DNA from 4 places in the Exiguobacterium sp. MH3 genome. Region 4 is predicted to be linked to each of the others. Evidence: riboswitches for the same ligand, from Rfam matches in the RefSeq annotation. Region 4 holds a riboswitch; each other region holds the start of a gene.
The links. A riboswitch is a leader RNA that binds a small molecule or an ion and turns the genes downstream of it on or off. The one in region 4 is predicted to bind S-adenosylmethionine.
Positions count from the first base shown of each region.

Region 1: it holds a riboswitch for S-adenosylmethionine, as region 4 does, so the genes downstream of both, U719_RS12625 (methionine ABC transporter ATP-binding protein) here and U719_RS02175 (2,3-diketo-5-methylthiopentyl-1-phosphate enolase) in region 4, are expected to answer to the same signal.
Region 2: it holds a riboswitch for S-adenosylmethionine, as region 4 does, so the genes downstream of both, U719_RS15920 (amino acid permease) here and U719_RS02175 (2,3-diketo-5-methylthiopentyl-1-phosphate enolase) in region 4, are expected to answer to the same signal.
Region 3: it holds a riboswitch for S-adenosylmethionine, as region 4 does, so the genes downstream of both, metK (methionine adenosyltransferase) here and U719_RS02175 (2,3-diketo-5-methylthiopentyl-1-phosphate enolase) in region 4, are expected to answer to the same signal.

Region 1 is NC_022794.1:2,398,337-2,401,478, forward strand. Features, by position in the region: gene U719_RS12615 (MetQ/NlpA family ABC transporter substrate-binding protein) at 1-151, opposite strand, end outside; gene U719_RS12620 (methionine ABC transporter permease) at 184-849, opposite strand; gene U719_RS12625 (methionine ABC transporter ATP-binding protein) at 846-1,868, opposite strand; SAM riboswitch class I at 1,947-2,051, opposite strand; gene U719_RS12630 (bifunctional cystathionine gamma-lyase/homocysteine desulfhydrase) at 2,109-3,142, opposite strand, start outside.
Region 2 is NC_022794.1:3,071,652-3,074,793, reverse strand. Features, by position in the region: gene U719_RS15930 (GntR family transcriptional regulator) at 1-696, opposite strand, end outside; gene U719_RS15925 (ketopantoate reductase family protein) at 879-1,796, shown strand; SAM riboswitch class I at 1,833-1,934, shown strand; gene U719_RS15920 (amino acid permease) at 2,012-3,142, shown strand, end outside.
Region 3 is NC_022794.1:2,344,481-2,347,622, reverse strand. Features, by position in the region: gene pckA (phosphoenolpyruvate carboxykinase (ATP)) at 1-1,468, opposite strand, end outside; SAM riboswitch class I at 1,703-1,829, shown strand; gene metK (methionine adenosyltransferase) at 1,958-3,142, shown strand, end outside.
Region 4 is NC_022794.1:416,331-419,472, forward strand. Features, by position in the region: gene U719_RS02170 (2-hydroxy-3-keto-5-methylthiopentenyl-1-phosphate phosphatase) at 1-557, opposite strand, end outside; gene U719_RS02175 (2,3-diketo-5-methylthiopentyl-1-phosphate enolase) at 554-1,744, opposite strand; SAM riboswitch class I at 1,815-1,916, opposite strand; SAM riboswitch class I at 2,122-2,225, shown strand; gene mtnK (S-methyl-5-thioribose kinase) at 2,304-3,142, shown strand, end outside.

The sequences.
Region 1 (3,142 bases), 1.2 Mb from region 4:
CAAGAATCTCAGCGTGCGGTACGTTCGAAGCACCAACGACGAGTGTTTTGTCGTCGCTACCTGATCCTGATGATTTTTCGCCACATGCAGCAAGGCTAATAGCTAAGACGGATACAGCAGCAGTACCTACGAATTTTTTCCAAGTTTTCATGAATGATTCCTCCAATATGATTAAGTTTCGAATTAACGTTTATCGATTGCGCGGATCAGCAAGTCACCAATGATTTGGATGACGAAGACGATCGCTAAGATTAAGAGTGTCGCAATGACGATGACATCGTTTTGAGAACGCTGGAATCCTTCGATGAAGGCCATGTCCCCAAGTCCACCTCCGCCGACTACTCCGGCCATTGCCGTATAACCGACAAGTGAGACGAGTGTGACCGTGATACCAGAAACGATGGCAGGCAACGCTTCCGGGATTAAGACTTTATAGATGATCTGGAACTTCGTCGCGCCCATCGATTCGGCTGCCTCGATGACACCTTTATCGACTTCGCGTAACGCGAGTTCAACCATCCGACCGTAAAATGGTGCAGCACCGAAGATCAGTGCCGGTAGTGCTGCCGTTGGTCCGAGGAACGAACCGACGATTGCCGTCGTAAATGGAATCAATAAAATCAGTAAGATGATGAACGGAATCGAACGGAAGACGTTGACGACCAAGCTCAACACTGAATAGAACGCCCGATTCTTGAACAATAACTCTTCGTTTGTCGCATACAATAGTAAACCAATGATCAAACCGAGGACGAATGTCGAAACCCCAGCGATTGCCGTCATATAGACGGTACTGCCTGTCGCTTCCCACACCATGTCCCAATCTAGATTGTCAAAGAATGAAATCATCGGTGATCCACCTCCACTTCAACATCACTGGCTTGAAGCTTCGTGATGACCGCTTGTGTTGCTTCTGTTTCCCCGATCAACTGAATGAACAGTGTACCGAGTGCCCCTTCCTGTGATTGACCGACGTTTCCGCCGATGATATTGAACAGGACCGGCGAATCCTTCATGACTTCCGCGAGGATCGGGCTTTCTGCTGTCGATCCGACGAACGTCAACTGAACGATTTTTCCGGTTGGGTACCGTTCGCGTAGTTTCGCGAACGTTAACTCGTTCTCCGACGGCGACGTCAATTGTTTGACGAATTCCTTCGTCATCGCTTGCTTCGGATGACGGAAGACTTCTGCGACCGGTCCTTGCTCGACGATTTTACCGGCTTCCATGACGGCGACCCGGTGACAGATTTTTTGAATGACGTGCATCTCGTGTGTGATCAAGACGATCGTCAGTTTCAGTTTTTCATTGATGTCGACGAGTAACTCAAGGATTGAGTCCGTCGTCTTCGGATCGAGTGCACTTGTTGCCTCGTCACATAAGAGAACGTCCGGGTTCGATGCCAGTGCCCGAGCGATACCGACACGTTGTTTTTGACCACCGGATAATTGTGACGGATAGGCTTTTTCGCGTCCGTCCAAACCAACGAGTTGGATCAGTTCCGCGACCCGTTCCTTGCGGTGTGCTTTCGGGAAGCCACCGAGCTCGAGTGGGAACATGATGTTCTCTTCAACCGTCCGTGACCATAGTAAGTTGAAGTGTTGGAAGACCATCGAGACATTCTTGCGGACGCCTCGTAATTCCTTAGGTTTTAGTGATGTCATTTCAACACCATCGATTTGGATCGAACCACTCGTTGGTGCTTCGAGCATATTCAGTAATCGGATCAGGGTCGATTTCCCTGCTCCGGAATAACCGATTATTCCAAAAATTTCACCGCGCTCGATTGTCAGATCGACATTCGCGACGGCTTCGACCGCTCCGCGCTTTGAGCGATAAATCTTTCCTACGTCTTGTAAACGAATCACAACTGTCCCTCCTAAAATAAAAAAAGTGCGCGCGTTTTAGAGCAAACGCGCGCACTTTTCAGTACACAAAACCATTTGCTCTCATCTCCCAGACTTTTGTCTGCTGGAATTAGCACCACTTCGGATTAGATCCGCGGTTGCCGGGTTTCATCGGGCCAGTCCCTCCACCACTCTCGATAAGAGTTTCGGTATTAAGTTTGTAGAATATATTCTGAATATTAGCAGGGGTTATTTTTGTTGTCAAACAGTTTTTTCAGAAACTTTTTCGAGGAACGTGAAAGCACGTGTTAAGTCTTCTTTCAAATCTTCCGCATCCTCAAGTCCAACTGAAATCCGAACGAGACCGTCCGTGATGCCGAGTTCTGCCCGACGTTCTGCTGGGATCGACGCGTGCGTCATCCGTGCAGGCACCGAAATCAGACTCTCGACGGCACCAAGACTCTCAGCGAGTGTGAAGAAGTGTGTCGCCTCGACGAGTTTTTCTGCGTTCGCTGCTGAACCGACATCAAAGCTGATCATCCCACCAAATCCAGTCGCTTGTTTCGCTTGGATGTCGTGACCAGGATGCGATGCAAGTCCTGGGTAGAAGATGTTCGAGACGATGTCTTGCGCTTGTAGGAACGCAACGAGATCATGTGCTGTCTCTTCGATCGCATCCATCCGGATACCGAGTGTACGAAGACCACGGACGAGCAAGAAGCTGTCTTGCGGTCCAAGCACGCCGCCTGTCGAGTTTTGAATGAAGTGCAGCTCTTCGCCGAGCGCATCATCTTTGACGACGACAAGTCCAGCGACGACGTCCGAATGTCCGCCAATGTATTTCGTCGCACTGTGCAAGACGATGTCTGCACCAAGTGCGAGTGGTTGTTGATGGTATGGTGTCGCGAACGTGTTGTCGACGACGAGTTTAAGATCGTGACGTTTGGCGATTGTTGCGATTGCTTCAATGTCCGTAACTTTCAACAACGGGTTCGTCGGTGTTTCGACGTAGACTATCTTCGTGTTGTCTTGGATCGCTGCTTCCGTTGCCGCAAGATCCGTCGTATCGACGAATGTCACTTGGATGTTGAACTTCGGTAAGACGCGTTGCATCAAGCGGAACGTACCACCGTAGACGTCATCCGTCATGACGATGTGGTCGCCAGACTCAAGCAAGTGGAAGACGGCATGGATCGCTGCCATCCCAGAACCGAACGCAAAACCACGTGCGCCGCCCTCGAGATCCGCAATCAATCGTTCGATGCTCGTCCGTGTCGGGTTCGCTGTCCGTGAGT
Region 2 (3,142 bases), 510 kb from region 4:
TTTCGACATCATTTGTTGCGTTTTCCAGAGATCTTCGACTTCCTGGACGTCATCAAAGTTCTGATGTAAGGAAGCAACCATCCGTTCACGGTCCCCTGTCTCGATCGCTTCGATGTACAAGGCGTGGTTCGCGAGGATGCGTTCGAAGTCTTCGATGTCTTCCTCGAATCGTACCCGCATCGATAGGAGGATGAAACTTTCCATGACCGGTTTGAGATTTTGCCAAATCATGCTGACATATCCATGATCAATCGAGCGGATGATTGTTTCGTGAAACAGAACGTCCTGGAAGGAGAATTCATCGGCATCCTTGTATTTGATGGCAACTTTCATCATTTCGAGAATTTTACTGAGTTCACGGACGAGTTCTGCCCGTTCGATTTTGACGAGTCGTTCGAAGACGAATGTTTCGATGAGCAACCGGACATCATAGATTTCCTGAATGTCGCGCTCAGACAAACCGACGACGACCGCTCCCATTCGTTCGAGACGAATCAATTGTTCGGATGCAAGGACCTTTAACGCATCACGGACGGGCGAGCGACTGACTGAAAAATCAGAGGCTAATTTGTTTTCGGATAAAATGGTACCGCTTTCAATCTTTCCTGAAATGATGCGCATCCGTAGCTCGTGTGCGACACGATCTCCAGCGGAAGCTTTTGCTAACCACTTCAAGGGGTATAACAGTTCTGACATGGAATCACCTGATTTCTAAAGTGAGTATACTTGTATACAAGTTAGTATAAACGTTTTTTTCTAAAATGCAAACGCTTAACTTACATTTTAGTGATTCAAGCAGGAATCAGGAAAATGGTTTCCGATATGTTAGGGTGAAGGAGTAAGTAACGAATCGATTAGTTAAAAAGGAGGTAATGCATATGCATGTTTTAGTCGTAGGTGCCGGAGCAGTTGGAGGTTATTTCGGGGGACGTCTTGCTGAGCAAGGGGAACAGGTGACATTCCTTGTTCGTCCGAAGCGCTATGAACAATTACAAAAGACAGGGTTACAGATCACTAGTCCTCATGGTGATGTTATGATCACGCCTCAGTTAGTGACACGAGACATGCGACTGAATCACACATTTGATGTCGTCTTACTTTCGACGAAAGCCTATCACTTGGATGATGTCCTACAGGATCTTGCGCCATTTGTTTCGAGCGAGACGTACATCATTCCTTTGTTGAACGGCATGCAGCATATACGACGGTTAACAGAAGTCTTCGGAGAAGATCGAGTACTGGGCGGACTTTGCTTCATTGAATCGACGCTTGATGCAGAAGGGCGTATTATACAGACAAGCCCGTCGCATCGGCTATTGTTTGGTTCACGAACCGGTAAACCAACAGCGCGTTTAGAGGAGATTGCAACACGTTTTGCGAAAGCGAAGGCACCGATGGCGTACTCGATGCATATCATGGATGACATGTGGCAAAAGTACCTCTTCATTTCGACATTTGCGGGCGTGACGACACTATTTCGCTCTGCCATCGGTCCAATTCGCAAGGACCCAATTGGTCATCAAATGATTCAAGACGTCATGAAGGAAGCGAAGCAAGCGATGGAAGAACAAGGCGCAGTCTTTAATGACGATGTAGAAGCGGTCTTGCTGAAGCAGATGCATGCAATGGAAGACACGATGAAATCGTCAATGTTACGGGACATGGAAAAGGGTCAGCCCGTCGAAGTGAAACATTTCTTTAGTACGTTGCTCGAAACACGCTCTTCACGTCATCTTCAACTGATTGAATCTAATTTATGGATCTATCAAAAAAATCGGGAAATGCCTGTTGACTGAATTATCTGCATTCTGATATGGTTAGGAACAATTACATACTTATCCAGAGAGGTGGAGGGACTGGCCCTATGAAACCTCAGCAACAGGTCGAAAGATACTGTGCTAATTCCTGCGGGTGCTGCACCCGATCGATAAGATTTCCGAATTGTCGACCGACGCATCCGTGAGGATGCGTTTTTTGTTTGAAATAGGTGGAACGAGGAGGAAATGGATTCATGAAAACGAGCGGAGCATTTCGACGCAAGATGGAATCACGTCATCTGATCATGCTGTCGTTAGGTGGTGTCATTGGAACAGGATTATTTTTAAGTACAGGTTATACGTTGGAACAAGCAGGACGTGTCGGAACGATTTTATCGTATTTGATCGGAGCCGTCGTCGTTTACTTAGTCATGTTAAGTCTCGGTGAACTCGCCGTGCACATGCCGGAAACCGGATCATTCCATAAGTACGCAACGAAGTACATTGGACCTGGCACCGGTTATACAGTAGCCTGGCTCTACTGGCTGACGTGGACGGTCGCCCTTGGTTCAGAATTCACGGCAGCAGGCATTTTGATGCAACGTTGGTTTCCATCGATTCCGGTTTGGGTGTTCAGTGCCTTATTCGCTGCGATGATCCTTGGTATCAACGTCTTGAAGGTTCGCGTGTTCGCTGAAGTCGAGTTTTGGTTCTCCGCCATTAAGGTCGTGACGATCATTGCGTTCATTTTACTTGGTGCGGGAGCGATCGTCGGCTTCATTCCACTGCAAGATGGTAGCCCAGCCCCATTCTTTTCTTCCTTAACGGAAGGTGGATTATTCCCAAATGGTGCTTTCGTCATCTTCATGACGATGCTTGCCGTGAATTTTGCTTACTCGGGAACGGAACTGATCGGTGTCGCAGCGGGTGAAGCAGTCGATCCGAAACGGACGATTCCGCTTGCGATCCGGACGACGATCTTGCGACTCGTCCTCTTCTTCGTCGGTACGATCATCGTGTTAGCCGTCTTATTGCCAACGGATGGGAAAGGTGTACTCGAAAGTCCGTTCGTCGCCGTGTTCGAACGGATCGGAATTCCCTACGCAGCAGACGTGATGAACTTCGTCATTTTGACAGCGATTTTGTCGGCAGCGAACTCTGGACTTTACGCCGCCTCTCGGATGCTCTGGTCGCTTGCGAACGAACGTATGATTCCACGCTTCTTCGCCCAAGTGACACCAAGTGGGGTTCCACTTCGAGCTGTATTGTTCAGCATGCTTGGCGGAGGACTTGCCTTGCTGTCTAGCATCTATGCAGCAGGGAGTGTCTATATCGCGCTCGTCTCGATTTCCGGTCTCGCTGTCGTCGTCGTTTGGATGAGTATC
Region 3 (3,142 bases), 1.2 Mb from region 4:
ATTCGTCCGGATTCGACCAGACGCGTACCGGGTTGAGTAACTCACTTGGAACACCAGGAACTTCGAGCGGCATATGAAGTCCAAAGATCGGGTGTTCTTCTGTTGGAATCGTTGCAAGTGTGCCGTTAACGGCAGCGTTGACCATCGTCCGTGTATAAGATAGCTTCATGCGGCTACCTGTTCCGTAAGCACCGCCTGTCCAGCCCGTGTTGACGAGATAAACGGTAACACCATGACGATCAATCAATTCGCCGAGCATCGTCGCATACTTTTCAGGCATCAGTGGAAGGAATGGTGAACCGAAGCACGTCGAGAAGGTCGCTTCTGGTTCCGTGACCCCACGTTCTGTTCCAGCGAGTTTTGATGTATATCCTGATAGGAAGTGATACATCGCTTGTTCTTTCGTCAATTTGCTGATCGGAGGCAAGACGCCGTACGCATCAGCTGTCAAGAAGACAATCGTCTTCGGATGACCAGCGCGTGACGGAACAGCGATGTTATCGATTGCCGTAATCGGATAAGCAGCACGCGTATTTTCCGTCAACGATGTATCATCGTAATCAGGATGACGGGCTTCGTCGAGTACGACGTTCTCAAGGACGGTTCCGAAACGGATCGCGTCAAAGATTTGCGGTTCTTTTTCACGCGATAGATTGACCGTCTTCGCGTAACATCCGCCTTCGATGTTGAAGACACCATCGTGCGACCAACCATGCTCATCGTCACCGATCAATTGACGGCTATCATCGGCTGAAAGGGTGGTCTTACCAGTACCAGATAGACCGAAGAACAAGGCGACGTCGCCTTCGTGTCCGACGTTTGCCGAGCAGTGCATCGAAAGGACGTTTTCTTGTGGTAAGAGGTAGTTCATGACGGAAAAGATCGACTTTTTGATTTCTCCAGCGTATTCCGTTCCACCGATCAAGACGATTCGGTGTTCGAACGACATCGCGATGAACGTCTCGGAGTTCGTTCCGTCAACGGCAGGATCTGCTTTGAAATGTGGCGCGTAGACAACCGTGAACGGTTCGAAGGCAGCCACTTCAGGATACTCGCGTAAAAAGAGTTGTTTGGCAAACAGGTTATGCCAAGCATATTGTGTGAGCACACGGACCGGAAGGGTGAAGTGCGTATCTGCTCCAGCAGCAGCTTCTGTATAGTAGAGATGATCAGCTTCGTTCATGTAACGAAGAACCTTTTGCAACAATTGTTCAAATTTGTCTCCATCCATTGGTTGGTTGACATGACCCCAATCAATGTGAGACTCGCAGGAAGAATCACGGACGATGAACTTATCTTTTGGTGAACGACCTGTAAATTTCCCCGTTTCTACAGATAATGCGCCGTTCTCAGCAAGGACACCTTCTTCGTTTCGAATCGCATGTTCGACAAGTTCAGCAACAGATAGTTGTTTGAACACATGCTCTTTCTTGAGTAGTTCTTCGATATTCAGGACCGTCATCGGCATCCTGACCCCACCTTTCCCCTACGTTGGTTTTGGCTCACTGTATTTAGTATGACACATTTATTATATATGGCATACTAAAGAGAGAGCAATCATTTTCTAGTGCTGATTTCTATTTATCTGGAAACGCTTTCAGCATTAACAGTTTAACATCTCTTTCAAAAAGTTTCGACTAGAATTTGAAACCTTGCTTGACAGAGTAGTTACAACTTTATATCATGTAATTCGTAACGGATACTCTTATTCTGAGCAGGTGGAGGGAACAAGGCCCGAAGAAACCCGGCAACCGTCCTACATTAATTCACATATTAATGAGGGAAAAGGTGCTCTCCTGAAGCGAAGTAAACACTTCGAACGATAAGAGGGTAAAGGAAGAACGCACAACCTTTCCCTGACCATTTTTTGGACTTGGAAAGGTTTTTTTCATTTTACCGTCCCACTCAACTAGGGGAAATGAGTACACCGTCAAATTCTTTTTTGGGAGGGTCATACATGACAAACCTTAATCGCCGACTATTCACGTCGGAGTCAGTCACTGAAGGTCATCCAGATAAAATCTGTGACCAAATTTCGGATTCAATTCTTGATGCAATCCTCGCAGCGGATCCAAACGCGCGTGTTGCGGCAGAAACTTCTGTTACAACGGGTCTCGTTCTCGTTGCAGGTGAGATCACGACATCCACTTACGTCGACATTCCAAAAGTCGTTCGTGAAACGATTCGTGAGATCGGTTATACACGCGCGAAATACGGTTTCGACGCGGACACATGTGCTGTATTGACATCAATCGATGAGCAATCAGCAGACATCGCTCTTGGTGTAGACCAAGCGCTTGAAGCACGTGAAGGTAGCATGTCTGATGCAGAAATCGATGCAATCGGTGCAGGAGACCAAGGTCTCATGTTCGGTTACGCAACGAAAGAAACACCAGAACTCATGCCACTTCCAATCTCGCTTTCACACCGTCTCGCACGCCGTTTGGCAGAAGTGCGTAAAAACGGTCAACTCGACTACCTTCGTCCGGACGGAAAAACACAAGTCACGGTCGAATACAACGAGAACAACGAGCCGGTTCGTGTCGATACGATCGTCATCTCGACACAACACGCGGAAGAAGTTACGCTTGAGCAAATTCAAGCTGACTTGAAAGAACACGTCATCACACCGGTCATCCCGGCTGAATACATCGACGCAGCAACGAAATTCTTCATCAATCCAACTGGTCGTTTCGTCATCGGCGGACCACAAGGAGATGCTGGATTGACGGGTCGTAAGATCATCGTTGATACGTATGGTGGATACGCACGCCACGGCGGTGGAGCATTTTCTGGTAAAGATCCAACAAAAGTCGACCGTTCAGCTGCATACGCAGCACGTTACGTCGCGAAGAACCTCGTTGCTGCAGGTCTTGCAGACAAAGCAGAAGTTCAACTCGCGTACGCAATCGGTGTCGCGCACCCGGTATCAATCGCGGTTGATACATTCGGTACAGGAAAACTTCCTGAAGCACAACTCGTCGAATTGGTTGCTGAAAACTTCGATCTTCGTCCGGCTGGAATCATCAACATGCTTGATCTCCGTCGTCCGATCTATCGTCAAACAGCTGCATACGGTCACTTCGGTCGTACAGATGTTGAGCTTCCATGGGAGCAAACAGATAAAGCAGCAGTTCTTGAA
Region 4 (3,142 bases):
TCACGGGCATAGACACGATCCGCTTGTTTTGCGAGTTCGAAGTCCGTCACCGAGTCGCCGATGACGATGATGACGTCACCGTCTTTACGTAGTGTCCGAGCAACGGACGTTTTACAACAGCCGCACCCGTTCGTGCAATGGGTATCGCAGGCGTTTGGCCAATCGATATGAACGAATGGACCGTCAAAATTTGCGACATTGCAATAGATGCGCTCCTGCTCAAGGAATGGCGCTAAGATCGGTTCGACGAAAAAGTCCATTCCGCCGCTGACGATCGAGAAATCGATGTCTTGACGACGACTGTACTGAAGCAACTCCGAAAATCCGTCGCGAATGACGGCGCGCTCCAGTAAAAAGTCAAGATAGGACGCTTTCCCATCAGATGGCAGAAGTGCGAACATTTGCCCGACACCACTTTGAATCGATAACGTCCGGTCGAGTACACCGTGTTTCAACGGTTCGAAGTCGCTCGCTGGCGCAAATGCCTGCATGAGTGCGATGATATTATCCTGTGTCGTCACTGTCCCGTCGAAGTCACAAAGAATCCGTACGGTCATGACTTGATCCCCCAAGCGTCGAGGGCGATCCGTAATTCTTCATGACGCGATGCTGCCGTCGATAGGGATTCATTTGCGAGTGCCGCATCGAGTGCCTGACGGAAAGCGGTGACACCAGCCGCAGCACCTTGCGGATGACCATGTACGCCGCCACCGGCGTTGATGACGGAATCGATACCGAAGTCCCGTACGAGTTGAGCGACGAGTCCAGGATGAATACCGGCTGAAGGAACCGGGAAGATCGATTTCGTCTGACCGAGACGGGTCGCTTCGACCGCGATACCACGGGCGACATCCTTTGGCAAAGCGACATTGCCGTAAGGCGACGGGAATAGCGTCAAGTCTGCTCCAGCAGCACGCGGTAATGTGCCAAGTAAGACAGGAGCTGCGACTCCGTGATTCGGGCTAGCGATCAACGCACCGCTATAGGCCGGATGATTGAAGATTGGAACGTTGATTTCCGGATCACTTGCCAGTTCGCGTAAGACGTCGAGTCCGTATGTGAAGGTATTCAGCAAGAAAGCGGTCGCTCCAGCGTCAATCAATCGCTTGGCTTTATCCTTGAGCGTAAAGACGGGACCGCTGAGTGTGATTGCATATAACGCGCGTTTACCGGTCCGGTGGAAGTGAGCGTCGATGACCTCACGTCCAATTCGTGCCCGGTCAATCGTTGGCGTCAATGGATTGTCGTATAGGATCTCATCGTCCTTGACGAGATCAATCCCACCAGCGAGTTGTCCTTCGAGTTGATCACGAAGAAACGATAAATCGCGTCCGATGACTCCTTTGAAGATGCTCATTAATAATGGGCGATCTTCGACACCGATCAAGGAACGGACCCCTTCAATCCCGAATTTCGCACCTGGAAAGTCCGACGTAAATGTATCGGGTAGTAGCAATTCCGTTAATTTGATTTCACCGTCGAGTGAGAGTTTCCCGAAGACGGTCGTCAGAATCGCAGAAAAGTCGCGCGACACGTTATGTTCCGGATAACGAATCGTGATATATCCTTTGCCATCGCGCTCTTCGGTATGTACGACTTCCCCTTTGAACGAGGCGAGTTGTTGTTGTTCGAGATGATTCAGTTCCGTCCAAGAACCGACTGTCAGACCAAGCGCGAGTTGTTCAGCGCGCTGCTCGAGTCGATCACGGGCAGTCAATTGATAAGTAGCAGTGATATAAGCCATGTCTTTCCTCCTTCAACAAAAAAATGGTCTCTCGTCAGCGACAAGAGACCATGAATGATTCGAACGTGGACTCTTATCTGTCAGCTTAGTAGCTGCAAGAATTAGCACCGTGCCAAAAGGTCGGTTGCTGCGACATCGTAGGGCTTGTCCCTCCGTCTGCTCTTGATAAGAATTGGATGAAATTGTGAAATCTAATTGCAATTTTTACATGAGAATCGTGACTTGTCAAACTATTTTTAGAAAATTTATTTTTTTGGAAATACTCTTTCTATAGATGACTTAAAAATGATGTCCGTTTCTGCTTGATTTCGATTTGACAGCGAGGAAGTCGATTGCGTAAGATTCAAATCAATATCACACACGACAACTACATACGACTCTTATCGCGAGTTGGCAGAGGGAATTGGCCCGATGACGCCGCAGCAACCGACCACTAGGCACGGTGCTACATCCAACAGACGTTTCGTCTGAGAGATAAGAGGACGCAGTGACTTTTCTGCGCCTCTTTTCGATGACGAAAAGAGGCGCTTTTTCGTGTATCACATAGGGGGAAACTGAGATGACATATAAAGCATTCACAGAACAGGACGCGATTGATCGTGTTCGGACATTAGGACTGATCGGCGATGGAGCCGTCGAAGCAGAAGAGATTGGCGACGGGAACCTCAACCTCGTCTTTCGGATTCGAGAAGGCGAACATCGCTTGATTTTAAAACAAGCATTACCATATGCGAAGGTCGTCGGGGAGAGCTGGCCGTTATCGCTCGAACGAGCGTGGATCGAGCAATCCGCACTCCGTGAATTCGCGCGACATGCCGTACCGTTCGTACCACGTGTTTTTCATGCTAGTCACGAAGAGGCGTATACGGTCATGGAAGATCTTTCACATTTGACGATCGTTCGAAGCGGTTTACTCGCAGGTGAACAGTATCCGTTGCTTGCGGAACATATCGGTTCTTATCTCGCTCGGACGTTATTCCATACATCGGACTTTGCGCTTGGTCCGGTTGAAAAGAAACGTGTCGCCCGAACGTACTACAATCCAGACTTGTGCGACATCACGGAAAAATTAATCTTCACGGATCCGTTTCATGACGCGGAGACGAACGAGATTGAAGCCGGACTCGAAGAAGAGGTGGCACGTCTATGGGCAGACGATGAGTTAAAACGCGAAGTCGCAAAACTCGAAGCGCTCTTCATCACGAAAGGAGATGCATTGCTGCACGGCGATCTACATACAGGAAGCATCTTCGCCTCGGCGACGGAAACGAAAGTCATCGATCCTGAATTCGCCTTTTATGGTCCATTTGGATTCGATGTCGGACAGTTCATCGCCCACTTATTCTTCGCGGCATATCCGGATTACCCTACACGACGTGACGCCCGAATCAAGGATAT